DNA from 2 places in the Pseudoduganella sp. R-43 genome. Region 2 is predicted to be linked to the other one. Evidence: predicted binding sites of a transcription regulator. Region 2 holds the regulator's gene; the other holds the start of a gene.
The links. Region 2 encodes FNR, which switches genes on or off when oxygen is low (the NO sensors DNR and NnrR bind a similar motif). Its sites were predicted from a motif close to TTGATNNNNATCAA; they were not measured.

Region 1: the regulator FNR is predicted to act here: its motif matches at 2,069-2,082, upstream of paaX (phenylacetic acid degradation operon negative regulatory protein PaaX).

Annotation. Positions count from the first base shown of each region.
Region 1 is NZ_CP183988.1:6,169,994-6,184,680, forward strand. Features, by position in the region: gene paaC (1,2-phenylacetyl-CoA epoxidase subunit PaaC) at 1-685, opposite strand, end outside; gene paaB (1,2-phenylacetyl-CoA epoxidase subunit PaaB) at 697-981, opposite strand; gene paaA (1,2-phenylacetyl-CoA epoxidase subunit PaaA) at 993-1,982, opposite strand; gene paaX (phenylacetic acid degradation operon negative regulatory protein PaaX) at 2,105-3,040, shown strand; gene ACN9M3_RS28185 (hypothetical protein) at 3,187-3,324, shown strand; gene ACN9M3_RS28190 (M14 family metallopeptidase) at 3,564-4,691, shown strand; gene ACN9M3_RS28195 (helix-turn-helix domain-containing protein) at 4,693-5,424, opposite strand; gene ACN9M3_RS28200 (hypothetical protein) at 5,557-5,952, shown strand; gene ACN9M3_RS28205 (DUF2145 domain-containing protein) at 5,956-6,729, shown strand; gene ACN9M3_RS28210 (hypothetical protein) at 6,730-6,906, opposite strand; gene ACN9M3_RS28215 (hypothetical protein) at 7,006-8,058, shown strand; gene ACN9M3_RS28220 (PH domain-containing protein) at 7,997-8,554, opposite strand; gene ACN9M3_RS28225 (DUF4241 domain-containing protein) at 8,600-9,181, opposite strand; gene ACN9M3_RS28230 (type 1 glutamine amidotransferase domain-containing protein) at 9,194-10,024, opposite strand; gene ACN9M3_RS28235 (LysR family transcriptional regulator) at 10,123-11,022, shown strand; gene ACN9M3_RS28240 (CsgG/HfaB family protein) at 11,139-11,816, shown strand; gene ACN9M3_RS28245 (DUF4810 domain-containing protein) at 11,830-12,189, shown strand; partial or broken gene ACN9M3_RS28250 (DUF799 domain-containing protein) at 12,191-12,847, shown strand; gene ACN9M3_RS28255 (TRAP transporter substrate-binding protein) at 13,360-14,451, opposite strand; gene pmbA (metalloprotease PmbA) at 14,503-14,687, opposite strand, start outside.
Region 2 is NZ_CP183988.1:3,578,417-3,593,103, reverse strand. Features, by position in the region: gene ACN9M3_RS16440 (ABC transporter ATP-binding protein) at 1-636, shown strand, start outside; gene ACN9M3_RS16435 (DUF1854 domain-containing protein) at 629-1,093, shown strand; gene ACN9M3_RS16430 (aldo/keto reductase family oxidoreductase) at 1,102-1,956, opposite strand; gene ACN9M3_RS16425 (LysR substrate-binding domain-containing protein) at 2,053-2,952, shown strand; gene ACN9M3_RS16420 (bacteriohemerythrin) at 3,018-3,404, shown strand; gene ACN9M3_RS16415 (MerR family transcriptional regulator) at 3,450-3,899, shown strand; gene ACN9M3_RS16410 (carboxymuconolactone decarboxylase family protein) at 3,853-4,224, shown strand; gene fnr (fumarate/nitrate reduction transcriptional regulator Fnr) at 4,285-5,058, opposite strand; gene ACN9M3_RS16400 (response regulator) at 5,160-5,795, opposite strand; gene ACN9M3_RS16395 (response regulator) at 5,788-6,891, opposite strand; gene ACN9M3_RS16390 (response regulator) at 6,888-7,301, opposite strand; gene ACN9M3_RS16385 (sensor histidine kinase) at 7,298-8,788, opposite strand; gene ACN9M3_RS16380 (TraR/DksA family transcriptional regulator) at 8,963-9,223, shown strand; gene ACN9M3_RS16375 (hypothetical protein) at 9,220-9,867, opposite strand; gene ACN9M3_RS16370 (ATP-binding protein) at 9,967-11,904, shown strand; gene ACN9M3_RS16365 (Hsp20/alpha crystallin family protein) at 11,901-12,347, opposite strand; gene ACN9M3_RS16360 (molecular chaperone HscC) at 12,543-14,255, shown strand; gene ACN9M3_RS16355 (TonB C-terminal domain-containing protein) at 14,257-14,687, shown strand, end outside.

The DNA of each region.
Region 1 (14,687 bases), 2.6 Mb from region 2:
CGGTATGGCGGCCTTGCTTGCCGCCCTTCTGCATCCAGGCGTCGGCCGCTGGCATGGCCAGCGTCGCTTCTCCGAGGATATCCGACACGTGCGACAGCCACTGCTCGCGCAGCATGGCAGCCGGGGGCGCAACGCCTTCCGCAACCATGGCTTCATCCACCGCGTCGTAGTTGAACACCTCGCCGGTGTACATCCACAGTTCGTCAATCGCCGTCTGCGTGAACTGGTGCGACACGTCGGTGCCGTCGCCCAGGCGCACAATCAGGTCGCCGCTGCGGCGCAGGTGATAGGTCACTTCCTTCAGCGACTTCTCGGCGATCTCCGCGATGCGCGGATCGCTGCTCTTGGTCAGCGCGCCGATCAGGAAGTAATGCCAGGTATCGAAGAAGAACTGGCGCACCAGGGTGTGTGCATAGTTGCCGTTCGGCTGCTCGACCAGCAGCACGTTCTTGTAGTCATGCGCGTCGCGCAGGTAAGCCAGCTTGTCCTCGTCGCGGCCCGCGCCTTCCAGTTCTGCGGCGCAGGTGTACCACATGCGGGTCTGGCCCAGCAGGTCCAGCGACACGTTCGACAGCGCCATGTCTTCTTCCAGCGCCGGGCCCTTGCCGCACAATTCGCACAGGCGCTGGCTCAGCACCATGGCGTTGTCGCCCAGGCGCAGCAGGTAATTGACCTTGTTATCCATAGCAGGAAGCCTTACAGGTTCTTCACTTCTTCCGGCATCGGGAAGAAGGTCGGGTGGCGGTACACCTTGCTGTTGGAAGGCTCGAACAGCGGGCCCTTGTCGGCCGGCGCGCTGGCGACGATATCGGAGGCGCGCACCACCCAGATGCTCACCCCTTCATTGCGGCGGGTGTAGACATCGCGCGCGTTGTTGATTGCCATCTCCGCATCCGGAGCATGCAGGCTGCCCACATGCTTGTGCGCCAGGCCGTGCTGGCTGCGAATGAAGACTTCCCACAGTGGCCATTCTTTGCTCATCTTGTCTCCTCTCAGGCCGCAGCCTGCTCCTTATTATGTTTGTCGGCGTACGCCACCAGCGCGTCGCGGAACCACGCGCCGTCTTCATAAGCCTTGACGCGGGTGCGCAAGCGCTCGCGGTTGCAGGGGCCGTTGCCCTTCAGGACCTGGTGGAATTCTTCCCAATCGATTTCCCCGAAGTCATAGGAGCCGCGTTCCTCGTTCCATTTCAGGTCCGGGTCGGGGATGGTCAGGCCCAGGAATTCGGCTTGCGGCACGGTCTGGTCGACCATGCGCTGGCGCAGTTCGTCGTTGGAGAACAGCTTGATGCGCCATTGCGCGGATTGCGCGCTGTTGACCGATGCCGCGTCGGACGGGCCGAACATCATCAGCGAAGGCCACCACCAGCGGTTCAGCGCATCCTGCGCCATCGCCTTCTGTTCCGGCGTGCCTTTGGCCAGCGACATCATAATGTCGTAGCCCTGGCGGGCGTGGAAGGATTCTTCCTTGCAGACGCGGATCATGGCGCGCGAATACGGGCCATAAGAGCAGCGGCACAGCGGGATCTGGTTGATGATGGCCGAGCCGTCCACCAGCCAGCCGATGGCGCCCATGTCGGCCCAGCTCAGCGTCGGGTAATTGAAGATGGACGAGTACTTGGCTTTGCCGCTGTGCAGGGCCGCCAGCAGCTCGTCGCGCGATACGCCCAGGGTTTCGGCGGCGCTGTACAGGTAGAGACCATGTCCCGCTTCGTCCTGAATCTTGGCCAGCAGGATCGACTTCCGTTTCAGGCTCGGGGCACGCGTCACCCAGTTTCCTTCAGGCAACTGCCCGACGATTTCGGAGTGGGCGTGCTGGGAAATCTGGCGCACCAGGGTCTTGCGGTAAGCCTCCGGCATCCAGTCTTTCGGCTCGATCTTGATGCCGGCGTCGATGCGCGCCTGGAACTCGCGCTCCTGCGCGTCCATATCTTCTGCGGTCTGGACCTTTTTCAGGCCGGTTTCCACCATTTGTGCGTACATAAGGAGGGCCTCCTTGTTCGGGATAGCTTCATAATACGATACAAAAACCGCTTTGCAAACGAATTTTGTGTGTCATTTAAAAATTCTGTATCTAGATCAATGACAGTGTATAAAATCGGTCTATGCAAAAAAACCAGAAAATCAATGGCTGGATCGAAGAATTCCTGGCCAGCGACCCGCCGCGCTCCAAATCGCTGGTGATGACCATCTTCGGCGACGCCATCGTCCCGCACGGCGGCATGGTGTGGACCGGCAGCCTGATCGAACTGCTGACTCCCTTCGGCGTCAACGACCGACTGCTGCGCACTTCCGTGTTCCGCCTGGCGCAGGAAGGCTGGCTGGGCGCCCAGCGCGACGGCCGCCGCAGCAGCTACGCCATCACGCCCGACGCCATGCGCCGCTTCAGCCGCGCCTTCCGTCGCATCTACGCGCCGCTGAATGTGCACTGGAACGGCCAGTGGACCCTGGTGCTGGCCGCCGATGGCCTCGATGCCCCCGCGCGCAGCCAGTTGCGCAAGGAGCTGTTATGGGAAGGCTACAGCGTGATCGCGCCCGGCATCGCCGGCCATCCCGCCGGCGATATGGAGGCGCTGGAAGCCCTGCTGTCGCGCCTTGGCCTGCTGCAGAAGGTATATGTGGTACAGGCCAGCGAAGTGCCCGGCCTGCGCGCACGGCCGCTGGGCGAGATGGTGGCCGAAGGCTGGGACCTGAGCGAAGTGGCCGCCGGTTATGAGAAGTTCGTGGCCAACTTCAGCACCGTGCCCGGCCTGCTGGCCGAGGCAGGCGAAATCGATCCCGAGCAAGCCTTCGTGCTGCGCACTTTGCTGATCCACGCCTACCGGCGCGTACAGCTGCACGACCCGCAACTGCCGATCGAACTGCTGCCCGAGCCCTGGCCCGGCGCCCGCGCCTACGAACTGGCCAGCCAGCTCTATCGCCAGCTTTCCGGCCCTGCCGAAAGGCATATTCTCGCCGCCCTGCAACGTGAAGATCCCGGCGCCCCGCAACCCGAAACCAGCTTCCACCAGCGCTTCGGCGGCCTGCTATCATCAGCTTGATCACCGTGGTGCGACCGCCTCGGTGCCACCAGCACCCCCGTGGTCTACCTCGGCATCAACAACAATCCGCGCGAATATTTCGACACCCAGCACTGTCGCAATATCACCGGCGTGCTCGAACGCCCGAACATGAAACGCAACACGAAGTGTCCGGCATCCAGGTCGACCTGAAGCTGATTGCAGGTTGGGAGGACTGGCAGCATGAAGTGCTCAACGCCCGCGACGAGGTGGCGCGCTGGACATCCGAACACGCGCCCGTGCCCACGTTCGGCTTCTGTGACTGAGCGGTCGGCGCCGACAAGACCGCGGGAGGACTGGTGCTGTATGGTTACGACCAGGGCAAGGCAGCCGGCGAGATCGCGCTGCACATCCGGCGGCACGGGCCTTGCTGACAGAATGAAAGTCGGGGTCAGGTCTGGCAATCCGCCATTTTGGCGGATTGCCAGACCTGACCCCGACTTTCATTCGGTGTATCATGTCGGGCTTCGCGCGACGGCGCTTCATTTTTCCGACAGGACACACAATGTCTATCAAGATCAGCAGCCAGTTCGACGCTGGCGCCATCGATGTGGTCAGCGTTACCTCCGCTGGCGATATCGACGTCAATATCCGCAGGGACTCGCATGCGGACATCATCCAGTGGTTCTATTTCCGTGTGCAGGGCGCGCAGGCCGTGCCGCTGACCATCCGTTTCCTGAATGCCGGCAAGGCTGCCTATGCCGAGGGCTGGAAGGGCTATAACGCCGTTGCGTCCTACGACCGCGACAACTGGTTCCGCATCCCGACTTCCTTCGATGGCGAAGTGATGACCATCGAGCACGCGCCGGAACACGATTCCATCTACTACGCTTACTTCGAGCCGTATTCGTGGGAGCGCCACCTGTCCCTGCTGGACTCCGCGCAACTGCACCCGCTGGCCGAACTGGTCGACCTGGGCAGCACCGTGGAAGGCCGCGACATGAACATGCTGGTGATCGGCGACCAGGCAGCCGAAAAGAAGGTGTGGGTCATCGCGCGCCAGCACCCTGGAGAGACCATGGCTGAATGGTTCGTGGAAGGCATGGTCGAAGCCCTGCTCGACGCCGCCAATCCATATGCCCGCCAATGCCTGCAGGATGCCTGCTTCTACATCGTGCCGAACATGAACCCGGACGGCTCCGTGCGCGGCAACCTGCGCACCAACGCCGCCGGCGCGAACCTGAACCGCGAGTGGAACGAGCCGACCATGGAGCGCTCGCCGGAAGTCTTCTTGGTCAAGGAGAAAATGAAGGAAATCGGCTGCGACTTGTTCCTGGACGTGCACGGCGACGAAGGCCTGCCTTACGTCTTCGTGGCCGGCAGCGATGCCCTGCCGAACTTCACCAGGGAGCAGAAGGCCGCCCAGGACAAGTTCATCGCCGACTTCAAGCTGGCGTCGCCGGACTTCCAGTCCGAGCATGGCTATCCTGATTCGCCATACACCCCGGAAGTGTTGACCATGGGTTCGCCGCACATCACCCACCTGTTCGGCTGCCTGTCGCTGACCCTGGAACTGCCGTTCAAGGACAACGCCAACGATCCGGACGAACTGGTTGGCTGGAACGGCGCCCGTTCCGCCAAGCTGGGTGCGGACGTGCTGCAGCCTGTCCTGCGCTCCCTGCGCCGTTTCTAAACTATCGCAGCAGCGCCCGGAATGCCTTCGGTATCCACGGGCGCGCTGCCAGCATGATGGTCACCGCGCGGCGCTGTTCCCACGGCAGCCGCGCATCATCCTGGTGCTGCAGCGAGAACTCGTCCGCCACCTGCTTCAAGCGATCCAGCAAGGCACGTGTCGATTGCTGCGACAACATCACGCTCACCAGCCGCTGCACCTCATGATGGCCGTCGAAGCGGCTATCGAAATAATCGCTGTACGCTTCGTCGCGGAAGAAGCCCTGGATCGGGCCATTCGGCAGCCAGCTGAAAGTGCGCGCCACCAGCAGCTTCACCTTGTTGTTCGGCTTGAGCATCAGGAAGCCGATCTTGTCGAGCCTTAGCAGGCAGGCCGTCGCTTCGGCGGCGCTGATCTTGTAGTTCTTCACCACTTCTTCGATTGGCACCTGGTTCAGCGCCAGCACGGCCACCACCAGCAGCTTGGTGTCGCTGATGATTTCTTTCTCCTGCGCGTAGGTGAGTTGCGAGATCAAATGCGGCGTATCGGCGCTGGCTTGCGCCAGTTCGGCAAAGTCCATCTCCAGCACAGCCAATACCTGCTCCAGCCGGTCGAGCGTGAAATTGCGGGCTGCGAACATGCGCTTGATGCTGGGTTCGGAAAGACCGATCTTCTGCCCCAGGGCGGCGTAAGTGATGCCGCGCGCCTTGAGCTGGCGTTTGAGCGCGTCGACCAGGCGGATGACGTTGGACATGCTTGAATTTCCTGCAATAAAGTATCGCAATATGATACCACCAGCATGGCGCGGCGCTACAGTGCGCAAAGCAATTGCCCTGCCCCTGGCAACGCAGCAAGATGGCCGCTCCTTTAACCTGTGGAGCAAAAAATGAAACGCACCCTGATCGCTGCCTTGCTTGCTGTCGCTTGCGCCAGCAGCCAGGCGGTGAATGGTTCGCAAGCCCTGAGCCTCGGCGGCCTGTCCGCCGTGGTTGTCGTGGCGGGATCCGTGGTGACAATGATGACCGGCAACTCGCCGGTAGTCGATTCCGTCGAGACGGTCGGCGAAAGCGTGTTGGTCGTGGTCAAAGCGGTAGGCGACGGCAGCAAGGCTACCTTGCAGTTCAGCGGCAAGGCGCTGGAAGGCGTCTCGATGGTTGCCGGCACCGCGATCAGCGTTGTGGCCATGTCGGCCGGCCATGCGCTGGTAGTATCGGGCAAGGTGATCGCCTTCATCCCGAACGAGGCGGGCAAGGCACTGCTGCATCACAGCCAGGTGAGCTAAGCCATGCGACGCCTGATCCTTGCAGTGTCGTTGGCCGGTGCAATGGCCGGCGCGGCCCACGCGGGCCAGAGCTGCGAACACAAGCCCATGTCGGTGGAAGAGGTGAAACGCGGCCTGGACCTGGCCCAGCGCAGCATGCAGGCGCTTGACGCCAGCGGCGCACAAGTGGCCGTGATTGCACGCGCCGGGCAGGACCTGTCCAAATATGGCTTGCATTATTCCCACGTCGGCCTGGCATGGCGAGATCATCCGGCAGGCCGCTGGGTGGTGGTGCAGTTGCTGAACGAATGCGGCACGGCCGATTCAGCCCTGTTCAACGATGGCCTGGGGAACTTCTTCCTGTCCGGGGTGCACGAGTACAAGGCGCAGCTGATGCTGCCTGCGCCGGAAGTGCAGCAACGGCTGGCGCAGGTGCTGGCTTCGCGCACGCCGCTACGCCTGCACCAGCCGCACTACAACATGCTGTCCTACGCCTGGTCGACGCGCTACCAGAACTCCAACCAGTGGGCGCTGGAGACGCTGGCGGCAGCCAGTGCGGATGCCGGCCGCGTCGAAACACGCGCTGAAGCGCAGCAGTGGCTCGGCCAGGCCGGCTTCCGCCCGCAGCCGGTGGAAATCGGCGCCCTGACGCGGCTTGGCGGCCGCATGTTCCGCGCCAACGTCGCCTTCGACGACCATCCGATGGGCCAGCGCATGCAAGGCCATATTACGACCGTGACGGTGGACGGCATTGAGCAGTTCATGCACAGCCGCGGCGCGCAGGTGATTGAGCTGTGACTATTTTCGGCTGAGTTTCCGCACGCGCGTCACGTGCTTGCGGCGCAGCCGTTCAAGCTCACGCGCCTGCGGGTAGCCCGGCTGGCCGGGCGCGCGCAGGTGCGGCGGGATGAGGGACGGCGCCTCCGGCTCAAAATACAGCGCGGGAAGGCGCTCGCTTTGTCGTTTGCTGGTCATGCTTCATGTTAGGCCCAGCCCCCGGAAGTTGCCAGTTTTGCGCCGGCGCAAAGGCCGTGCCGCGATCTGCGCCGATCATGGGCCTTTATGGAGGCGAACATGAAGCTATTTATTCCCCTGCTGGCTTGCGCCTTGCTCGCCGGCTGCACCTCGATGCCCTATCGCCCGGCACAGGCGGATGGCGCCTTTCCCGGCCTGGCGGACTTTGCCGCCACGGCGCCGGGGCATAGCGTCGACGTGCTGCTGGTGCATGGCATGTGCACCCATGACGCGCGCTGGGCCGATGAAACAGTGGCGCAATTGGGCAGCGCACTCAAAGCCAGGGCGCCAGGCCCGTCCAGCGCGGTGCGCGCTATCGCAAGCGCGGATGGCATAGAGATAGTCGAGCGCACCATCACGTTGCAGCAAGGCGAATTGCGCATCAAGGCCCTGGTGTGGTCGTCCCTGACCACGGCCCTCAAGCGCCAGCTTGAATATGACCTCAGCACGCGCCTGCCGGCCACGCGCGCGAAGCTCAATGCACAGGCCAAGGACAAGCTGCTGGACGATTGCATCCCGGACGCCCTGATCTACCAGGGTGTCGCGCGCGACACCATCCAGCAGCGCATGGCGCAAGCAATCCTGCACGCGACCAGGGATGCCGCGCCGGACGCGCCGTTGCTGGTGCTGTCGTCCAGCCTTGGCAGCAAGATCCTGTTCGATACCCTGCTGCGCATGGAGGCCGCAGCCCAGAGCACCATCGACCGCATGGCCTACCTGGTGATGGCTGCCAACCAGATTCCCCTGCTTGCGCTGGCCGACCAGCAGCTGCCAGGCGCCACGCCAGGCTTGGCGGCAACCGTGGTGCAGCCGCCCGACAGCCTGCGAGCCGTCCTGCTGAAGCGCCGCGCGGGTCCAGCGCCGCGCAGCAGCAGCACGGGCAGACTGAACCTGGTGGCGTTCAGCGATCCCAACGACCTGCTGTCCTATACGCTGGAGCGCGAACGCTATGCCGGGCTGGGAGTGGACGTGGTGAATGTGCTGGTATCAAATGCGCCGACATGGCTTGGCCTGCTGGAGCGCCCCGACCACGCGCACACCAATTACCTGCTCAACCCAGACGTTGCCCGAATGGTCGCGTGTGGTGAGCCGCGGAGTGCGCGCTGCGAATGATTTCGTAGACCTTGCGCGCTTCGGCGATCGTGTCGAAGCGCGGCAGCTCTTCAACCCCAGGCCAGGAAGCCAGCCCGCTGAACATATTTCCCGCAGCTGATATGCCGAAGGCAATGGTGCCCTCGCCATTTCGGTTTTCGGTCAGCGAGAACTCGCCCATTGCGCGCAAGTTCAGGCTTTTCATCCTGCGCTTGAAAATGCCGGAGCGGATAATGATGCGTTCATCGGTGACCGCGTACTCGGTATACGCGCGCTGCCACGCTTCGACCACAAAGCGGCCGGCAATCATGTAAAGCCCGACCAGCACGAAGGGGATGCCCCACAGGCGAAACAACAGGGGCGCAGCTGAATTGAAGACGGAGTATTCCCAGAACAGGGCGAAGCCGCCCCACATCAGGCTGAATGGAATCATCAGCAAATCGGAAGCGCGCAGCATCAACCCCTGTCGCGGGGCGCCGCTCCATAAGACGCGTTCATTGATCGACAAGTTATCCATGCCGCCATCTTACCCGGCAGGAGTGCCTATAAATCTGGCAGATTGTCACTTCCAGAAAATCAGTAGGCGCTTCCACCAGCTTCGGCCCGTTGGCGCTGCGTCGTGCACGTTGGGAAGCACCGCGAAGTCGGTCACCAGGCTGGCCACGCGGCCATCCGCGCCATAACCGAAGTAGGAGGCGTACGGGCCGGCGCCAGCGCCGGCTGGAAAAGAGACGACGCAATCCGGGCCGGCCTGCGGGTCCATGAAACAGGCGCTGCCCGATTCCACGCTGTAGCCGAAGATCTCACCCGGCTTGAGCGTGCGGGCGTCCTGCGTCGCAACCAGCGCGGGGTACCAGTGGGCGACCGGCATGTCGGCAAGCTGCACACGGGCATAGGCGATGCGCTCCTCGCCGTTGTCGCACCCCGCCATCGCCAGCGTGACGGGATATTCGCCGTTCGGCACGCATTGCGTAAACGGCTGCAGCCCGGCTTCGGCCTGCGGGTCGCCAGCGGCGATCTTGCCGGAGATGACTGCCAGCCGGCCAGCTTCGGCCAGCGTGAACTGAATGGTGGTCTCTTCAAACGTAAAGCGCTCCGCGGCAAAGGCGGAGCGCAGTCCTTCGGGATTGGGCGCATAGCTCATGCGCCCATCATATTACTTTTGAAGGCGTGCCAGCAATTCCTTGCCCACCAACGGTGCCGACGCAGGATTCTGGCCGGTGATCAGTTCGCGGTCGGTCACCATATTGCCCTGCCAGTTGGCAGCCTTGGAAAACTGCAGGCCAGCCTTCTGCAGCGCGGTTTGCGGGTAGAACTTCATTTCGCCGCCGCCCAGTTGGGACTTGGACGCCTCCTCTTCATCGTTGGTGAAGACAGTGACCTTGTAGCCGGAGTAGATCCATTTCGGCTGGGCGGGCGTGGCGCCTTGCGCCAGCTTCATGGCGAAGCCCTTGGCATCAGGCATGGCCGACAGCAGTGCGATCGGACCGTGGCATACCAGCGCGGTCGGCTTGCCGTCCTGGTGGAAAGCAGCCAGCACCTTGCCCAGCGCGGGACTGGCCAGCAGATCCTGCATCGGTGCGTGGCCGCCAGGAACGTAGACCGCATCGAACTTGCCGTAGCCCTGCTGCTCCACGCGCGCCAGGCTGACCACTGGCGAATTGGCGCTGTCGGTCAGGCGCAGCTGTTCCAGCAGCTTGCGGTGCGCGTCCAGTGCCGCCTGGTCGCCGCCGAAGAACATGGCGTTGACCGAACCCTGGTCCAGCGTCGGCGCCTTGCCGTTCGGGGTGGCGAAGGTCACCGTGTGGCCTGCGTCCAGCAGCATCTTCACCGGCTGCATCAGCTCATTGAGGTAAAAGCCGGTCTGGAAGGTCTTGCCGGCTTTGAGGTCCAGCGTGGCCTCGTCGGACAGGACGACCAGCACGTTGCCGGCATTGGCGTGCATTGCCGCAGCGGCGAGCGCGATCGCAGTCAGTTTCTTCATCATGGTTTGCTCCTTGTGGAAGTTGATGGCGCTACTTTATTCGAACCTCCAACAACGATAAACTACCTTAAAACCAAACCATTTTTCCCTTAAAGGCAATAATGAGCCGAAAATACGACCACCTGGGCGACGTCGAAACCTTCGTCACCGTCGTGGAGCGCGGTTCGCTGACGGCGGCCGCCGTCGCCATGTCCACCACACCCTCGGTCGTCAGCCGCGCACTGGCCCGGCTGGAGGCGCGCCTCGGCACCCAGCTCCTGCGCCGCACCACGCGCAGCCTCGGGCTGACGGACGCCGGCCGCCTGTACCTGGAGCAGACGCGCGCCGCGCTGTCCCTGATCGACGACGCCGAACGCGCGGTGCAGGCCGAAGGGCGCGAAGTCACCGGCCGCATCCGCATCAGCGCCCCGACCACGTTCGGCCATTACCGCCTGCCCGCCCTGCTGCAGCAATTCTCCGAGCGCTATCCATCGGTACGCGTGGAGCTGAACATCACCAACCGCAACGTCGACCTGGCGGCGGAAAATTTCGATTTCGCCATCCGCCAGGGCACGCTGAAGGACAGCAGCATGATCGCCCGCAAGCTGGAGGATGCCCAGCTGGTGCTGGTCTGTTCGCCCGCATATGCGAAGCGGCGAGGCATGCCGCGCGACCTTGATGCGCTGGCAGGGCATGCGTGCCTGACATTCCAGCTGCCAAGCACGGGGCGCTCCTTCCCCTGGCAATTCCTGCGCGATGGCGAAGAGCTGGACTGGCCGCCGGCATCGGCGCTTGAAGTGACGGATGATGCGTTGGGAACGGTATCGCTGGCGGAGGCAGGCCTGGGCATATGCCAGACCTTCCGCTTCATTGCACAGGACCGGCTTGAACGCGGGGTGCTGGTGGAAGTACTGCCGGAACTGAAGGGCCGCAGCCGGCCCTTCTCACTGATCTACACGCCGCAGCGCCGGATGACCGCTGCGGCGCGCGCCTTCAGTACATGCCTCCTGGGACAGGCGTAATGGCTGATAAGCAATTTTGTTTGTTACAAAGAAAGTAACGTATAATTCCCGCCTTTACAAACCTGTCGTTCTGTCAACAATTCCGGATGGCAAGCGACCATCATCATGGAGCTCATATGGCTGCATTCCCTACCCGCACGCTGCTGATCGGCGCATGCCTCACCTCGGCCCTGTTTGGCTGCGCAACCGAAAGTTCGCGCAGCCTCGAAGTCGCAACCGTGGCAAGCGCCAGCCGCCCTTACGCCGGCCCGCGCAGCCTGATCGCAGTGGGTCGCTTCGACAACCGCTCCAGTTTCCAGCGCGGCATCTTTTCCGATGGCGTTGACCGCCTCGGCAGCCAGGCCAAGACTATCCTGATCTCCCACCTGCAGGAGACCAACCGCTTCAACGTGCTGGACCGCGATAACCTGGAGCAGTTGAAGCAGGAAGCAGACTTCAAACGGGAAGGCCAGTCCATCAAGGGCGCCGACTTCGTCGTGACCGGCGATGTGACGGAGTTCGGCCGCAAGGAAGTGGGCGACAAGCAGTTGTTCGGCCTGGCCGGGCGCGGCAAGACCCAGGTAGCGTACGCCAAGGTGACGCTGAATGTTGTCAACATCAAAACCTCCGAAGTCGTTTATACGGCGCGCGGCGCCGGCGAATTCAGCCTGTCGAACCGCGAAGTGCTCGGCTTTGGCGGCACCGCCAGCTATGACGCCACGCTGAACGGCAAGGTGCTCGACCTGGCCATGCGCGAGGCGGTGGAACGCTTGGTGGCCGGCGTCGAAAGCGGCGCACTGACGCTCGCCAAATAAGGACAGGCTGGGCATGAAACATATCTTCGTCAAAGCATCGATCATGATGCTCGCAGCCGGCGTGCTCGCCGGCTGCCGCACCAGTAATCCTGATCTTTACCAGTGGGGCTCGTACCAGCCGCAGGTGTACCAGCATTTGAAGGGTGAGAGCCCGAACGATCAAATCGCGGCGCTGGAGAAGGACTTGCAGCGCATGAATGCCGCCGGCAGGAAGGCGCCGCCGGGCTTCCACGCCCATCTTGGCATGCTGTATTCGATGGTCGGCCGAAGCGATCTGGTTGCGGCTGAATTCCAGGAGGAAAAAAGGCTGTTCCCGGAATCGACAACCTACATGGATCGCCTGCTTGGAACCATGAGCAAGGGTAGCAATTAAGATGTTGAAAAAAGTTTTCAAACTGGCCGCGGTATTTGCGCCGGCCGTCCTGATGGTCGGTTGTGCGACCCACACCGTGAAGCCTTACGACTACAAGGCATTCGAAGCGAGCAATCCGCGTTCGATCCTGGTGCTGCCGCCACTGAATAATTCGCCGGAAGTCGGGGCTACCGAGAGCGTGTATTCGAGCGTGAGCTACCCGTTGGCCGAAGCTGGCTATTACGTCTTGCCCGTTTCCCTGGTCAGCGAGACCTTCAGGCAAAACGGCTTGACCACCCCGGCTGACATCCACAACGTCGACACGGAAAAATTGCGGGAGATTTTCGGCGCCGATGCTGCCTTGTACATGACGGTGGAAAAATACGGCAGCACCTACAATGTTCTCAGCAGCGTTACCACGGTCTCTGCCAGTGCCAAACTGGTGGACTTGAAAACCAGGGCGCTGCTGTGGGACGGCAAGGCGACCGTCGTCGACGATGGCAACCGTGGCGGCAACAACGGGGGCGGCCTTGCCGGCTTATTGATCAAGGCCGTTGTCACGCAAATCATGAACTCCTCGACCAATCGCAGCCATGAGGTTGCCGCCCAGACCAATGCGCTCTTGCTGGCGGGAGGCAATTCGCAGGGCATTCTCTACGGCCCTCGCTCCCCGAAATACACGGGCCGCAATGGCGTCGCTCCGGGCGTCGAGGCAAATGCCGCGCGCGCCCAGCCGACCGCAGCGGCCCCGGCACCGGTTGCGCGGACGTCCCCCGCCCCAAGCGCCGATGCAGTTCAGCCAGTTGCCGCTGTGAAGCCCGTTGCAGCCATCAAGCCGGCAGCTGCCCCAGTCCAGCCAGTAGCGGCCACGGCGCCAGTTGTCGCGCAGCCTCAGCCGGCGGCGACAACGCCTGCGCCGGTGCCCGCGGTGCAGCGTAGTGCCGCGGAGCAGGGCTATGCGGATGCGCTGTCTCGCGCACAGTCCAGGTATCAGTCCCTCGATCCTGGCTCGCCATGGTATCGACAGGAGCTGTACGATTGGGTCATGGCGCGTAAAGATGAATTCGTCCGCGCTGGCAAGGCGCCTGAAGCCGCACTGAAGCTGGCACTGGCCTCCATGGAAGGCCGCTAATCGCGGCGCACGCAAGAAAAAATGCCGTTCAGCCTGCGCTGAACGGCATTTTTTTTGAACTACTTGCCTCCTCGGCCTGCCTTGATCAGGAAGTTCTGCATGGTCGATTCCGCCACCGAGGCCCACTGGTTCTGGTCGTTGCGGAAGCGCTTCCACGGTTCGTAGATCTTGGCGAACTTGGCGTTCTTCGAAGCTTCTTCCGCCATCAGCTCATTGGATGCCTTGTAGGCCGCTTCCATGATGTCGTTGGAGTAGTTGCGCAGCTTGACGCCGCTCTTCATCAGGCGGCCCAGCGCGGTCGGGTTCTTGAAGTCGTACTCGGCCTGCATCACCACGTGGGCCTCATAGGCGGAAGCTTCAATCGCGGCCTGGTACTCCTTCGGCAGCTTTTCCCATTCCTTGATGTTCACGTACAGGGTGAAGGAAGCGCCCGGCTCCCACCAGCCCGGGTAGTAGTAATACGGCGCCACCTTGTGGAAGCCCAGCTTTTCGTCGTCGTATGGACCGACCCATTCCGCCGCATCGATGGTGCCCTTTTCCAGCGCCGGGTAAATGTCGCCGCCGGCCAGCTGCTGCGGCACGGCGCCCAGGCGCTCCATCACCTTGCCGGCCAGGCCGGCGATGCGCATCTTGGTGCCCTTCAGGTCGGCCACGGATTTGACTTCCTTGCGGAACCAGCCGCCCATCTGGGTGCCCGAGTTACCGGCGATGAAGTTCATCACCCCGTAGTCCTTATAGAAGGCGCGCAGCAATTCCTTGCCGCCGCCCTGGTCGTACCAGGCGGTCTGCTGGCGCGAGGTCAGGCCGAACGGCACCGCGCAGTCGAAGGAGAACGTCGCGTCCTTGCCGTAGTAGTAGTACGAGGCGCTATGGCCGCATTCCACCGTGCCTGCCTGGACCGCGTCCAGCACCTGCAGGCCTGGCACCACTTCGCCGGCCGCAAACACGCGGATATTGAATTTGCCGCCGGTGAGCTGCGCCACGCGCTTGGTGAAGGTGTCGGCAGCGCCGTAAATGGTGTCGAGGGATTTGGGGAAGCTGGATGCCAGGCGCCAGGTGATGGCGGGCAGTTCGGCGGCGATAGCCGGTGCGGCGATAATTCCTGCGCCCGCACCTGCTGCGGCCTTCTTGATAAAGGAACGACGTTCCATACGTACTGTCTCCTTATGAGGGTTTTATCTCGGGACAGTGTATGGAAATATTTAGTTCCCGGCAACCACCATCTTTTCGATCAGGATCGAGCCTGTTTGCTTGGTGCCACGCACCAGGACATCGGTGCCGATGCCGACGATGTCCTGGAACATGTCCTTCATATTGCCGGCGATGGTGATCTCTTCCACCGGGTACTGGATCACGCCGTTCTCCACCCAGTAACCGGAAGCGCCGC
Region 2 (14,687 bases):
GTCAACCTGATCTGCCGCTTCTACGACGTGGCGGAGGGCGCGATCCTGCTGGATGGCGTGGATATCCGCAACTACGCGGTGTCGGACTACCGCCGCAATATCGGCCTGGTGCTGCAGGAGCCTTTCCTGTTCTTCGGCACCATTGCGGAAAACATCGCCTACGGCAAGCCGGAAGCCACCCGCGAAGAAATCATGAAGGCCGCCCGCGCAGCGCACGCCCACGACTTCATCCTGCGCCTGCCGCAGGGTTACGATTCGATGGTGGGCGAGCGCGGCCAGGGCCTGTCGGGCGGTGAACGCCAGCGTATTTCGATTGCGCGCGCGCTGCTGATCGATCCGCGCATCCTGATCCTCGACGAAGCGACTGCATCGGTGGACTCGGAAACGGAAAAAGAAATCCAGAAGGCGCTGGACAACCTGGTCGCCGGCCGCACCACGATTGCCATTGCGCACCGCCTGTCAACGCTGCAGCGTGCGAATCGCCTGGTGGTGATGGACCGCGGCAAGGTCGTCGAAGAAGGCCCTCATGAAGAACTGATGGCCAGGGAAGGCGCCTACTACCGCCTCTACCAGGCGCAGGCACGTAACGTCGATACAGACATGGATGACAAGGCAAAGAGCCGTGAAGATGATTAATTTTACTTTGAGCCGGGACAGCTTCGGTAAGCTGAACCTGATCGACGCCAACGGCGTGCTGCATGAAGGCGTGTCGCCGGTACGCGCGTTTCCCATCCAGGCGCCGGATGAAGGCCTGTCGCTGGTAAACACCGACGGCAAGGAAGTGGCCTGGCTGGATCGTATTTCCGACCTGTCGCCGCAACTGGCGGACATCGTGCGCGAAGAACTGGCCGGCCGTGAATTCATGCCGGTCATCCAGCGCATCGTGGACGTGGGCAGCTATGCCTGCCCTTCCACCTGGAGCGTCGAAACCGACCGCGGCGATACCACCTTCGTGCTGCGCGGCGAAGAAGATATTCGCCGCATCGGCAGCGTTTCCTTGCTGGTGTCGGACAGCCACGGCATCCACTTCCTGATCCGCGACCAGTTCGCGCTGGATAAGCACAGCAAGAAGATCCTCGATCGATTCCTCTAAGCGCGCCGCTAGCGCGCCATGCCATCCAGTTCCGCCAGGACCTCGCCGGGCAAATCGAGCGCCTGCGCGGCAAGGTTCTCCTTGAGGTGGGCAATCGAGGTGGTCCCCGGAATCAACAGCACATTCGGCGACCGGTACAGCAGCCAAGCCAGGGCCACCTGGTTCGGGGACGCGCCCAAGCGGGCGGCGACACGCGACAAGGTAGACGACTGCAGCGGCGAGAACCCGCCCAAGGGGAAGAACGGCACGTAGGCGATACCATCGCGTGCCAGTTCATCAATCAAGGCGTCGTCATTGCGGTGGGCCAGGTTGTACTGGTTTTGCACGCACACGATCTCGCACATCCGCCGGCCCTCGGCCACCTGGGCATGGGTCACGTTGCTCAAGCCGATGTGGCGTACCAGGCCTTTGCGCTGCAGCTCAGCCAGCGCGGCAAGCGGCCCTTCGATCGAGCCCTCAGCCGGCTGCATCGGATCGATCATCAGGCGCAAATTGACGACATCCAGTTTGTCGAGCCCCAGGTTGCGCAAGTTGTCATGCACGGCCTGTTCCAGTTCAGCAGGCGAACAAGCCGGCAGCCAGGAAGAATCGGCGCCGCGCCGGGCGCCAATTTTCGTGGCAATCACCAGGCCATCGCGGTAGGGGCGCAAGGCTTCGCGGATCAATTGGTTGGTTACGTGCGGGCCGTAGAAATCGCTGGTGTCGATGTGATCGACACCGGATTCAACCGCCGTGCGCAAGACCTTCAATGCGCCTGCTGTATCGGCCGGCGGTCCGAAAACATGCGGCCCTGAAAGGCGCATGGCGCCGTATCCCATGCGATTGACGATCAGGTCTCCGAGGCAGTAAGTGTGCTGGGACATGGTAGAGCTCCTTTTCAATGAGGTTCCCAGTCTAGAAGCGAATCGACCGTTCGATAAGCCGGTATAATTAAAACAGCCCGTACGAAAATTTGCACAATGCGCGTCGATCTTGCCGACCTGAATGCTTTCATTGCCGTTGCACGCGCCCAAGGCTTTCGCGAGGGCGCGCGTGCGATGGGCGTCAGCGCATCCGGCCTCAGCGAAGCGGTGCGCCGCCTGGAAGCCCAGTTGGGAGTGCGGCTGCTGAACCGCACCACACGCAGCGTCACCCCCACTGAAGCGGGCAAGCGCCTGCTGGCGCGCCTCCAGCCCGCCCTGTCCGAAGTGGATGCCGCCCTCGCCGAAGTGAACGGCCTTCGCGACCGGCCAGCCGGAAGGTTGAAGCTGAACGTCCCCATCAGCGCAGCACGACTGATATTGCCGGCCATCGTACCGGCGTTCCTGGCCGCCTATCCCGACATACAACTGGAAATTACTGCAGAAGAAGGCCTCATCGACGTGCTTGCCGCGGGCTGCGACGCAGGCATTCGCTATGACGAGCGCCTTGAGCAGGACATGATCGCGGTACCCATCGGCCCACGGGTACAGCGCTTTGCCGCCGCTGCCGCACCCGCCTACCTCGACAAACGCGGACGGCCCGACCATCCACAACAACTGCTTCTGCACGATTGCTTGCGCATGCGTTTTTCCGGACGCGCAGTGCAACCATGGGAATTCAGGCGCGATGGGGAAACCGTGAAAGTCGATGTCAACGGCCCCTTGCTGGTGGAGCCATCCGGTGCCGTTGAACTGATCGTGGATGCGGCCGAGGCAGGAAGCGGCGTCATCTACCTGTTCGAAGACTGGCTGCGCCCGCACCTGGACAACGGCGCCCTGGAAGCGGTGCTGGAACCCTGGTGGCAATCCTTTACGGGCCCATTCCTCTACTACTCAGGGCGCCGCCTGGTTCCGCCGCCCTTGCGCGCGTTCATAGACTTCGTCAAAAGTGAAAATTGACATAGATCATGTGCCCGAATTTTTTCCAGCGGCACAATTGCGGTTCGACACTACTGGAGAACCCCATGGATTCCATCGTCTTCGGGCCGGACCTCGCACTGGGCATTCCCGTTCTCGACCAGTCGCACCGCATCGTCTTCGACATGCTCGACGCCATGGAAAGCCTGCCCCGTCCCGCCTTTGACGCAGCCTGCCGCGACCTGGCAACTGAATTCATGGAACACCTGCGCGAAGAAAACAGCCTGATGGAGCGCATCGCCTACCCGGCTGCCCAGGCCCACCGCGCAGCCCATGGCTACTTGCTGGAAAAGGTCGCCCGCACCCTGCGCCTGCTGAAGGACGACGAGGAAGCCACGGCACGCGACATCATCCGCACGCTGCCGGACTGGCTCGAAGCCCACATCAACACCATGGACCTTGCGCTCGCAGTTGCGGCTTCCCGGTTAGAGTAATAAAGTGCTTGACTTAGAGTGCACTCTAACTTTTACGATCACCCCATGGAATCGCACCTGAGCATTGACGAAGTCGCCAAACGTACCGGCCTCACGGCCTACACACTCCGCTATTACGAGCGCATCGGGCTGATTGCCCCGGTCAATCGTGCGGCGGGCGGCCAGCGGCGTTACGCGGCCTCGGACCTTGCCTGGATCGAATTCCTGCTGCGTCTGCGAACGACCCATATGCCAATCGGCAAAATGCAGTCATTCGCAAAACTTCGCGGCGCTGGGGACTCGACGGTGCCTGAACGGCGCCGGATGCTAGAAGAGCATATGCAGGACGTGCTCGCCGAAATCGAGGCGATGCAACAATCTGCAGCATCATTGCAGGCCAAGATCGAGTATTACCGCTCCCTGGAGCAGTCCCTGGCGTCGAATCCAACCACCGATGGAGCACATGCCAATGAACACCGAAAGCCGCTACGAGCGCGGGCTCGCAAAACTGCGTGAAGTCGACGGCCAGGCCGGCGACCGCGTCGTTCAAAGCCTGGAAGATATTGCGCCCGATTTCGCCCGCTACCTGATCGAATTCCCCTTTGGCGACATCTATTCGCGCCCGGGGCTTGACCTGAAATCACGCGAGATCGCTGTGGTGGCCGCGCTGACCGCCATGGGCAACGCTGCGCCCCAGCTCAAGGTGCACATCCACGCCGCCCTTAACGTCGGCGTCAGCCGCGAAGAGATCGTGGAGACCATCATGCAGATGGCCGTCTACGCTGGCTTTCCGGCTGCGCTCAACGGCCTGATGGCCGCCAAAGAAGTGTTCGCGCAATAAAAAAGGGGCAGCAAGAGCTGCCCCATACACCCCCTACAGGTGAGAAAACTGGTAAGCCGGTCAGGCGACAGCGAGTTCCTGCGCCATGCCGCCGGACGACATGGCCTCGAGCCTGGCGCGGTCGGTAATGCGCAGATCGCGGTTGCTCAGGACGATCGAGCCATCCTGGCGCAGGCGGGCCAGCTGGCGGCTGACGCTTTCCACGGTCAGGCCCAGGTAGCCGCCGATATCTTCACGCGACATGCGCAACTGGAAGCTGGTCGAAGAGTAGCCGCGCTGGGCGTAACGGCCGGCGAGGTTCAGCAGGAACATGGCCAGCCGCTGTTCGGCACGCATATGACTCAGGAACAGCATCACCGACTGCTCGCGCTGGATTTCGCGGCTCATGGTGCGGTGGAACTGCTGCAGCAGGCCAGGAATCTGCATCACCAGCTCTTGCAGGCGGTTGAAGGGGATCTCGCAGACTTCACTGTCCTCCAGCGCCACGGCATTGCAAGAATGCTGGCCATTGCCGATGGCTTCCATGCCCAGCAGGTCGCCGGCCATGTGGAAACCGCCAATCGTCTGTTCGCCGCGCTGGTTCACCTGCACGGTCTTGAAGTGGCCGAAGCGCACGGCATACAGGCTGTGGAAGCTGTCGCCGGTCTTGTACAGCGGCTCGTCGCGGTTCACGCGGCGGCGGCGGGAAATGATCTGGTCAAGGCGAGCAACATCTTCGTCGGCCAGGCCCTGTGGCAAGCAAAGGCGGTTGAAGCTGCACAGCGAGCATTTGGCTGCGACTGGTGCGCAGGATTTGGTGGCGTTTGCAGGGGTGATTGGGATGACCGGGCTCATTTTGCTGCTCCTTGTTTTCGATGGAAGCAGTATCGCGCCCGGCGTCATTTCCCGGTATCAAGCATCCTGTGCAGTTGCTGTAGTGGTTCCCCTACAGCCGCTCAGATCAGCCCGTGCTCGAGGGCATAACGGGTCAGCTCAGCATTCGTGGACATGCCCATTTTCTCGAGGATGCGGCTGCGATAGGTTGTCACAGTGTTAGGACTGAGGTGTAGTTTTTCCCCTATGCGCACCAGGGACTCGCCCTGGGCAATCAGCTTGAAGACTTCCAGTTCGCGGTTGGAAAGCTCTTCGTGGTCGCCGCTCGCGCCGCCGCCGACCAGGGTTGCCAGTTTTTCAAGCAGCGCCGGGCTGACGTGCTTGCCGCCCGAGGCAGCCTTGCGCACGGCCTCGATCAGGGTCGCCGTCGGCGCATCCTTGGTCAGGTAGCCGGAGGCGCCCGATTTCAGCGCGCGCACCGCGTAAATTTCCTCGGAATAGGTGCTCAGCACCAGCACCGCCATGCGCGGGCATTCGCTGCGCAGGGTCTTCAACAGGTCCAGGCCATTCTTGCCCGGCATCTTGATGTCCACCAGTGCCACGTCGAAACTGCGCTCGGCCACGCGCTGCATCGCTTCCACGGCGTTGCCGGCCTCGCCCTCCACGCTGATGTCGGGCGCCGTGCCCAGCATGAGGCGCACGCCGTTGCGTGCAATCGCATGGTCGTCGACCAGCAAAACGGTGATCCTGTCACCCATTCTTGTCCTCCAAAGGCAGGCGCAGCTGCAGGGTAGTGCCCTGCCCGGCCTTGCCGCTGATATTCAGTTCGCCGGCAAAGCGGCGCGTGCGCTCGTGCATGCCGAACAAGCCCCAGGATTCGCGGTCGGACAAGCCGGCACTCTCGATACCCTTGCCATTGTCTTCCACCCGCAGCACCACGTTTTCGCCGTCAATGTCCACGATGACGCGCGCCTCGCTCGCTTCGGCATGGCGCACCACGTTGGTCAGCGCTTCCTGCGCGACGCGGAACAACATGGTGCTGCGCTCCGCATCGAGCTCCAGCGCCTGCGCCTCCGGCGTGATATTGCAGGTGCATTGCAAGCCGCTGCGCTGCGCCACCTGTTCCGCATACCATTCCAGCGCAGGCCAGATGCCCAGCTGGTCCAACACGCTTGGACGCAGGTCGGTAATCACGCGGCGCACGGTCTCTATCGCATCTTGCGCCAGCTTGGCCGCATCCTTCAACAGTGGGTCCGATTGCTCGCCGCCGCGCTCGATGGCGACCGAGATATAGGCCTTGATGCCGGTCAGCAGGCCGCCCAGTTCATCATGGATTTCCTGGGCGATGCGGGTGCGTTCGTGTTCCTTCAGTTTTTCCTGGTACGCGGCCAGTTCACGCAGCTCTTTCTGCGACTGCCGCAGCACCTGTTCAGCCAGTTGTTTCTCGTCGATCAGGCGCTGCTCGCGCAGCAGGCGGTCGATGGCACCAGCCAGGAAGTCGAGGTAGCGGCCGTCGCTGTCCTTCACCAGGTAGTCGCGCGCGCCGCGGCGCATCGCTTCTGCCGCCACGGTGGCACTGTCGGCGCCGGTCAGCATCATCACCGGGATATTTGGCTGAGGCTCGCCGCGGTCTGCCGCAAGGCGGGCTAGGAATTCAAGCCCGGTCAGGTCGGGCAAGTGATAATCGAGCAGGATGCAGTCGGGCTCTTCGCGCAAGGCGATATCCAGGCCTTCCTGGCCGCTTTCCGCTTCCAGCAATTCGCAGTTGAAGCCCGGCGCCTGCGCAAAGGCGCGGCGGCAGGCGATACGGTCAACGATATCGTCTTCGACGATAAGGACCCTTACCCTGTTCATGGCAGCTCGCTGATGGTCCAGTACAGGTTGATGGAGCGGACCACCTCCACGAACTGGCGGTAGTCCACCGGCTTGGTCATGTAGCCGGCGACGCCCAGGTCGAAGCTGCGCATCTTGTCCTGCTGTTCTTCCGACGTGGTCAGGACGATGACCGGGATGCGGCGCAGCAGCGGGTCCTGCTTGACGTTCTGCAGGAACTCGATGCCGTTCATGATCGGCATGTTCAGGTCCAGCAGGATGATGCATGGCTGTTCGTTGCCCGGCTCGCGCAGGTATTCCAGCGCGGCCTCGCCGTTTTCCGTCGCCACGACACGGTTGCTGACATGGACTTCCTTCAGCGCGCGCAGGATGGTCATCACGTCGACCTGGTCGTCTTCCACCAGCAGGATCGGCTTGCTCGTATTATTCATGCGTTATTCTTTCTTTTCTTTGGCAGGGTGAAATAGAAGGTCGTGCCCTTGCCCAGCTCGGACTCCAGCCACACCCTGCCCTGGTACATTTCCACAATTTTTTTCACCAGCGCCAGGCCGACACCCGTGCTTTCAACCCGGTCGCGCGGCGCCAGCGTCTGGAACAGCTGGAAAATCCGTTCAAAATGACGCTCGGCGATGCCGGGGCCGTTGTCGCGAACGTGGAAGCGCCACTGGCTGCCTTCGTCGGCCCAGCCCACTTCGATTTCGCCGTCCGGCTTGTCCATGTACTTGACCGCGTTCGACACCAGGTTGTGGAACAACTGCTGGATGCGGGTCGGTTCGCCGGCAACCGTCGGCATGCCGGGCATCACGGTAACCTTGATATGCGCCGGAACTGCCAGCAGGTCGACCACCTCGGCCACCAGCTGGTCGAGCTGCACCGGCACCACGGCTTCCCTGATGCGTCCCACGCGCGAATACTGCAGGATGCCGTCGATCAGGGCACCCATGCGGTGGACCCGGTTGATCAGGAGCCGCATGTGCTCCTTGCCTTCTTCATTGAACTTGTCGGCGTAATCATGCGCCAGCCAGTCGGCCAGCGAGCCGATGCCGCGCAGCGGCGCTTTCAGGTCGTGCGATACGACGTAGGCAAAGTTGGTCAGTTCTTCGTTGGCGCTGGTGAGCTCCTGCAGCAGTTGCTGCGCCTTTTCTTCGGCGTGCTTGCGCTCGGTGATGTCGCGCACCAGTCCAGTGAACATGCGGCGCCCGCCCAGCCACATTTCCGTGACGGCCAGGTCCATCGGGAAAATACTGCCGTCGCGGCGCAGGCCCTGCACCTCACGGCCCTTGCCGATGATGCGCTTTTCGCCGGTGGTCATGTAATGCTGCAGGTAGCCGTCGTGCGCTTCGCGGTGCGGCGCCGGCATCAGGATCTTGACGTTGCGGCCAAGGACTTCCGATTCCGGATAGCCGAACATGCGCTCTGCGGCCGGGTTGACCCGTTCGATGATGCCGTGCTCGTCGATCGTGATGATCGCATCGACCGCCGTTTCGAAGATCGCGCGCATGCGCGCTTCGCTTTCCTGCAGCGCGTGTTCGGCCTTCTTGCGGGCGCTGATATCGTGGATGGTCGCCATCACCATCGGCTGGGTGCCATTGTCCTGCAGGGGCGACAGGCTCACCTCGACCGGGAACTCGGTGCCGTCCTTGCGGGTGGCGAACAGTTCGAATCCGGCCCCCATGGCGCGCGGATGCGGGCGTTCGAAATAGCTGCCGCGCAGGCCAACGTGGCCGTGGCGGAAGCGTTCCGGAATCAGCGATTCCAGCGACTTGCCTTGCAGTTCGCCCGGCTCATAGCCAAACAGGTTTTCCAGCGCCGGGTTGACCAAGATCAGTTGGCCTTCCTTGTCGATGATCAGCATCGCGTCCGTCGCCGACGCCAGCAGCCATTGCAGGCTGCGTTCCGCAATCGTTGAATGTGTCAAAGCCTGGTCCTGTCGGTGGTCAAATCCTGTCATCCTAAGATTGTAGCGTCCCTTGGGGCAAGAGGCCAAATGCGGGTCCTCAAGAATAAGTCGGTCAAACTTGACTTAGGTCAAGCGGCACAGGTGACGCGGCGCAAGATGCCCGTTAAAGTGCCCCAAAAGTGGAGACTAGCCATGCTACCTGAAGAAATTGACCGTTGGACTGCCGTCCTGCGCCAGCGGCGCGAGGTGCTGGCTGGCCGCGACTCCGCCGAAGTGGCTGCGATCGATGCTGCGCTGGAGCGTTTGCAGGCCGGGACCTTTGGCCAGTGCCTGCACTGCGGGGGCGCGATCTCCGCGGGGCGCATGCAGGCCCAGCCTGGGGCCGCGACTTGCCTGGCATGCCAGGAACTCGCCGAACGCCAGCGCTCCTTCATCTCGCTTCCTGCCGCTTAACGCAGCTTCGACCTGTATGGCCTGCATGCCGGGCCTTCGCTTTCCGCCCCATTGCAGATATGCCGCCGGCACTCCACGGCGCCGGGCTCGCCAGGCCATGGGCAGCGCTTGAAGACTTCCGCGTACCTCTCCGGTTCGGCTACAGGCTTGCGGCGCAGTGCACTTTTCTTGCGTGGCGGCTGTTTGGCGCTGGCCTGATGCTTCGAGCGCGCAGTAGCGCCATTCCCAGGGCGCGCGCGGTGGCGCGGAGCCGCGACGGGCTTGCTTGCTGCGGGCTCCGTGACCGATGAACCCTCCAACGCCGACCCGCCTTGCCTGCTGGCGGCCTGCATTCCCGGTTCCGCAAGCGCCGGCGCCCGCGCCACGGCCTGTGGCCCTGGCGCCGTCTGCGCCCTGCCGCCATCCGGTGCAAGCGTGGTGGCGACTGCCATCAGGTCCCGTTCAATGCCTACGCGCTGCGCGAGGACGACCGCGCCACCCGCCAGGCCGGCCAGCAGCGCTCCGCATGACATCCAGAACACCGGCCCTTGCCACTCCAGCAGCCGCGCCCGCGACGGGCGGCCGGGGCGCACAGGCGGTTCCGCGCCCGCATCCTGCGCCGGCGGCGGCTGCGGCTTTTCGCTGTCGTCTTGTTGTTCTGTCATACGCCAAACATAGCAACAATTACATGGGAATGTCGCATGCTTGTGGCTCACGTGACGCTTGAGCTAAGATAATTACTCCGGTGCAAATGGGCCACACCCATGAAAAGCTTCCAGGGCTTCTTCCGTGATCTAGGACTCCAGCGCAAACTCTTGCTGGTGTCGGTCCTCACGACGATTGCGGCCATGCTCGTTGCACTGCTTGCACTGTCCAGCTACGACTTGCTGGTCGCCCGCCCGCGCGTGCTACAAGACCTCGCCGTGCGCAGCGAACTGTTCGCATTGAGCCTCGATTCGGACCTCAACTTCGGCGACAGCAGCGCCGCGGCGCGCAAGCTGGAAGCCTTGCGCAGCAGTCCCGAGATTACCCAGGCCTGCCTGTTCACTGCCGACAAACGCGTGTTTAGCCACTTCAACCGCGATCCCTCCGAAAGGTGCGAATGGTCGCAGGAACTGGAACGCGAAGGGCATCGCTTCGACGGTTACGCATTGGCGACGCTATCCCCCATCCGGTTCGAGCGCGAGCTGGTCGGCTACCTGGCGACCATTTACCACCTGCCGTCGGTGCTGGAGCGACTGCGCCAGTACGGCCTGGTGCTCGGCGTGGTGCTGCTCACCCTGTCGTTTGGCGGCATCCTGTATGCCTTCAGTTCACGCCGGCTGGTCACGCAGCCGCTGCTCGCGCTGTCTGCCGTCGCCGACCGCGTCACGCGCGAGCAGCGCTTCGACCTGCGCTCGCCGGTCAGCAGCCGAGACGAAGTCGGCCGGCTGGCCACGGCCTTCAACGCCATGCTCGCCACCATCGCAGCGCGCGATGCAGCCCTGCGCCGTAGCCAGGCCCTGCTCACCAACATCGTCGAGAAGTCCTCAGCGGTGATCTACGTCAAAGACCTCGACGGCCGCTACCTGATGGTCAACCACAGCTTCCGCATGCTGCTGCCTCCCGGGTCGCCTGAGCCACTCGGGAATACCGACGAAGTGCTGTTCAGCCGAGACATGGCGCATTCGATCCGCCAGGCTGACCGCGCAGTGTTGGCGAGCGGGCGGGCCTCCAGCCATGAAGAAACCTCCGGCGGCACAGTGGGCGGCCCACGCACGTATATATCAGAGAAATTCCCCCTGATCGATGAATTCGGCCATATCTGGGCGCTGGGCGGCGTCTCCACCGACATCACGGACCGCAAGCGCAGCGAACTGGAACTCGAAGACCTGGTCAATGTGCGCACCCGCCAGATCGCCGACACCAACCGCGAACTGGCCGATTCCCTCGGCAGCCTCCAGCGCGCGCAAGAGGAGCTGGTGCGCAGCGAAAAGCTGGCGGCGCTGGGTTCTCTGGTTGCCGGCGTGGCGCACGAATTGAATACGCCTATCGGAAACAGCCTGCTGGCCGTCAGCACCCTGCTGGACCAGACCACGGCCTTTGCCTCCGCGGTGGAATCCGGCGTCAAGCGCTCCGCACTCGCCGCCTATCTTGGCGACGTCAACAACGGCAGCCAGATCGTGCTGCGCAACCTTCATCGTGCGGTGGACCTGGTGTCGAGCTTCAAGCAGGTTGCCGTCGACCGGGCGACTTCGCAAAGCCGTGAATTCCAGCTGGATGAACTGGTATCAGAAATCCTGCTGGTGCTGATGCCGACGTTTAAGAAGTCCGGCATCCGGGTCAGCCACGCCATACCGCGCGGGATCGTCATGGCCAGCTACCCGGGACCATTCGGCCAGGTGCTCATCAACCTCGTCAACAATGGATTGATTCATGCCTTTGAAGGCAAGGAGCATGGCGAAATCGTCATCACGGCCGACGCCATCGGCACGGACTCGGTAGCGATCTCGGTACGCGACAACGGCATCGGCATCGCTCCCGAAAACATGGGCAAGATCTACGATCCCTTCTTCACCACCAAATTGGGACGCGGCGGCTCCGGCCTTGGGCTCAACATCGTCTACAACATCGTGTATGGCTTGCTCGGCGGGCGCATAGACGTAAAAAGTGCCCTCGGAGAGGGCACCAGTTTCATCCTGACCTTGCCGGTCAGGGTTTAATGGATTTCCAGCTTGCGGCTACCCTGCTTGGCCTTTTTCGGCAAAGTCAGCTCCAGCACGCCGCCTTCGCACTTGGCGGTGGCCCGGCTGTCATCAATATCGTGTTCCAGGGTAAAGCTGCGATACTGCTCGCCGAAATAGCGTTCGCTCCGCACAACGGTACCGCCCTGCTTTTCCTCCTCGACCCGCTTGGTCTCGGCGGCGATCGTCACGCGGTTGCCGGAAATGTCGACCTTGATGTCGTCCTTGTTCACGCCCGGCACGTCGGCTCGAACGGTGTACGAGGATTCATTTTCGTGCACGTCGATGCGGATCGGCTGTTGCCCCTCTCCTTCGCGCGTGATGTTTGCCATCCTGAAGTCGCGGAACAGGTCTTCAAAGTTGCGGAAGGGATCGAAACGGGCCAGCTCAGTCAATGGATCGTAACGCCTCAGATTAGCCATGATTTCCTCCTTTCTCGTAATGCGACAATATTTTAGGCCTCGATCAGGCGGCTTGCCACAGATTCTGGCAATCGGGCGGACTGTCGCTTTCATGACTAATCTATGGCGCCGAAGCCTTCATAAAAGGCAACGACTTTTCTCATTCAGAAATAAATGCTAGGCTACTCTTTTGTGAAATTTACATCGGAGCAGCAAATGATCGTCGGCATCGACCTCGGCACCACCAATAGCCTCATCGCCGCCTGGCACAACGGCGAGCCACGGTTGATCCCCAACAGCCTGGGGGAGTTCCTCACCCCGTCCTGCGTCAGCGTTGACGAAGACGGCACCATCCTGATCGGCAAGGCGGCGCGCGAGCGCCTGCAGACCCACCCCACCAACAGCGCTTCCGTCTTCAAGCGCCATATGGGCAGCAACAAGCAGTTCACGCTCGGCGGGCGCAACTTCCGCGCCGAGGAACTGTCGGCGCTGATCCTGCGCGCCTTGAAAGAGGATGCAGAAGCGGCCCTCGGCCAGCCAATCACCGAAGCGATCATCACCGTTCCGGCCTATTTTTCCGACGCGCAGCGCAAGGCAACCCGCGCCGCAGGCCAGTTGGCAGGCCTCAAGGTCGAACGCCTCCTGAACGAACCGACAGCCGCCGCCCTCGCCTACGGCATTCACCAGCGCGGCAAGGAGACCCAGTTCCTGGTGTTCGACCTGGGCGGCGGGACCTTTGACGTTTCCGTACTCGACCTGTTTGAGGGCGTGATGGAAGTGCGGGCCTCCGCCGGCGACAACTTCCTGGGCGGCGAAGACTTCGTCAACCTGCTGATCGACGAGTTCTTCAAGCAGGCTTCCATTCCCGTCGAACTGAAGCAGGACGGCCGGTTCATGCAAAGCCTGGTGGCGCAAGCCGAGCAGGCCAAACGCAAGCTCAGCGAAGCGCCGGAAGCGCTGCTGCAGACCAACCACGCCGGCATCACCTATTCCATGCCGCTGGACGAGGCAGGCCTCGAACGCATCACCGCGCCCTTGCTGGCTCGCCTGCGCTCGCCGGTCGAGCGCGCACTGCGTGACGCCAACCTGCAGACTGCCAGCCTGGATAACATCGTGCTGGCCGGCGGCGCCACGCGCATGCCGATCGTGCGCCGCATGGTGGCACGCATGTTTGGCCGATTCCCATCCTGCGACATCAATCCGGATGAAGTGGTAGCGCTGGGCGCGGCCGTGCAAGCCGGCCTGAAAATGAACGATGCCGCCCTGGACGAAGTGGTCATGACCGACGTGGCTCCCTACTCGCTGGGCGTCGAGGTATCGATGCACCTGGGTGGCGACCAGTATTCGCACGGCCACTTCGATCCGGTCATCGAACGCAACACCGTGGTCCCGGTCAGCAAGGTCAAGAACTACCATCCGACCAGCGACCGGCAAACTGCCTTGCGCATCAACGTCTTCCAGGGTGAAGCGCGCATGGCCCGCGACAATATCGAGCTCGGAACCATCGAAGTACCGATTTCGCAGGTGCCCGGCCAGAACAACGGCGTGGACGTGCGCTTCACCTACGACGCCAACGGCTTGCTGCAAGTGGAAGCGACGGTGCTCCTGACCAAGCAGACCCACGCCCTGGTGATCGAAGGTAATCCAGGCATGCTGACCCAGGAAGAAATCAAGGAACGCTTCGCCGCCTTGTCCGAGCTGAAGATCCACCCGCGCGAGCGCATCGAATTCCGCACCATGCTGGCCCGCGGCGAACGCCTGTACCAGCAATTGCGCGGCGAAGCCCGCGAACACCTGGGCCGCCAGATCATGCAGTTCGAGCGCGCGCTGGAGGCGCAGGACATGCGGGTTTCGCGCCAGGCCGCCCGCACCTTCAACGAAGCGCTGGAATACTTCGAGCACCAGAGTTTCCTGAACCTGGATTCCTAGCATGCGCGACACTTTCCCCTTCCTGCTCCGGCTTGGACTCGATGCCGGCGCGGACGCCAAGGATATTCGCCGTGCTTATGCGCGCGAGCTGAAAAAGATCGACCAGGAGGCTGACCCGGACGGTTTCCAGGAACTTCGCCAGGCCTATGAAGTAGCACTTCAATGGCAAGCGCACCTGCAAGTCGAGCGCCAGGCAGCGGCTCCCGCCGGCGTCGACGACGTGGGCCCCCCGCTGGCCGCCGCCCCCGAAACCGAGCCCGTCATTGTCGCGCAGCCGGCTCCCGACGATCCATACCAACTCGCCGACCAGGCTTTCACACAATTCCAGTCCAGCGCACAGGAACTGGTGTCGAAAAACGAGAGCAGGCACCAGTCCCGCTGGCGGGAAGCGCTGCAGGCATCGCTATCACACGACAGCCTGCTCAATCTGAC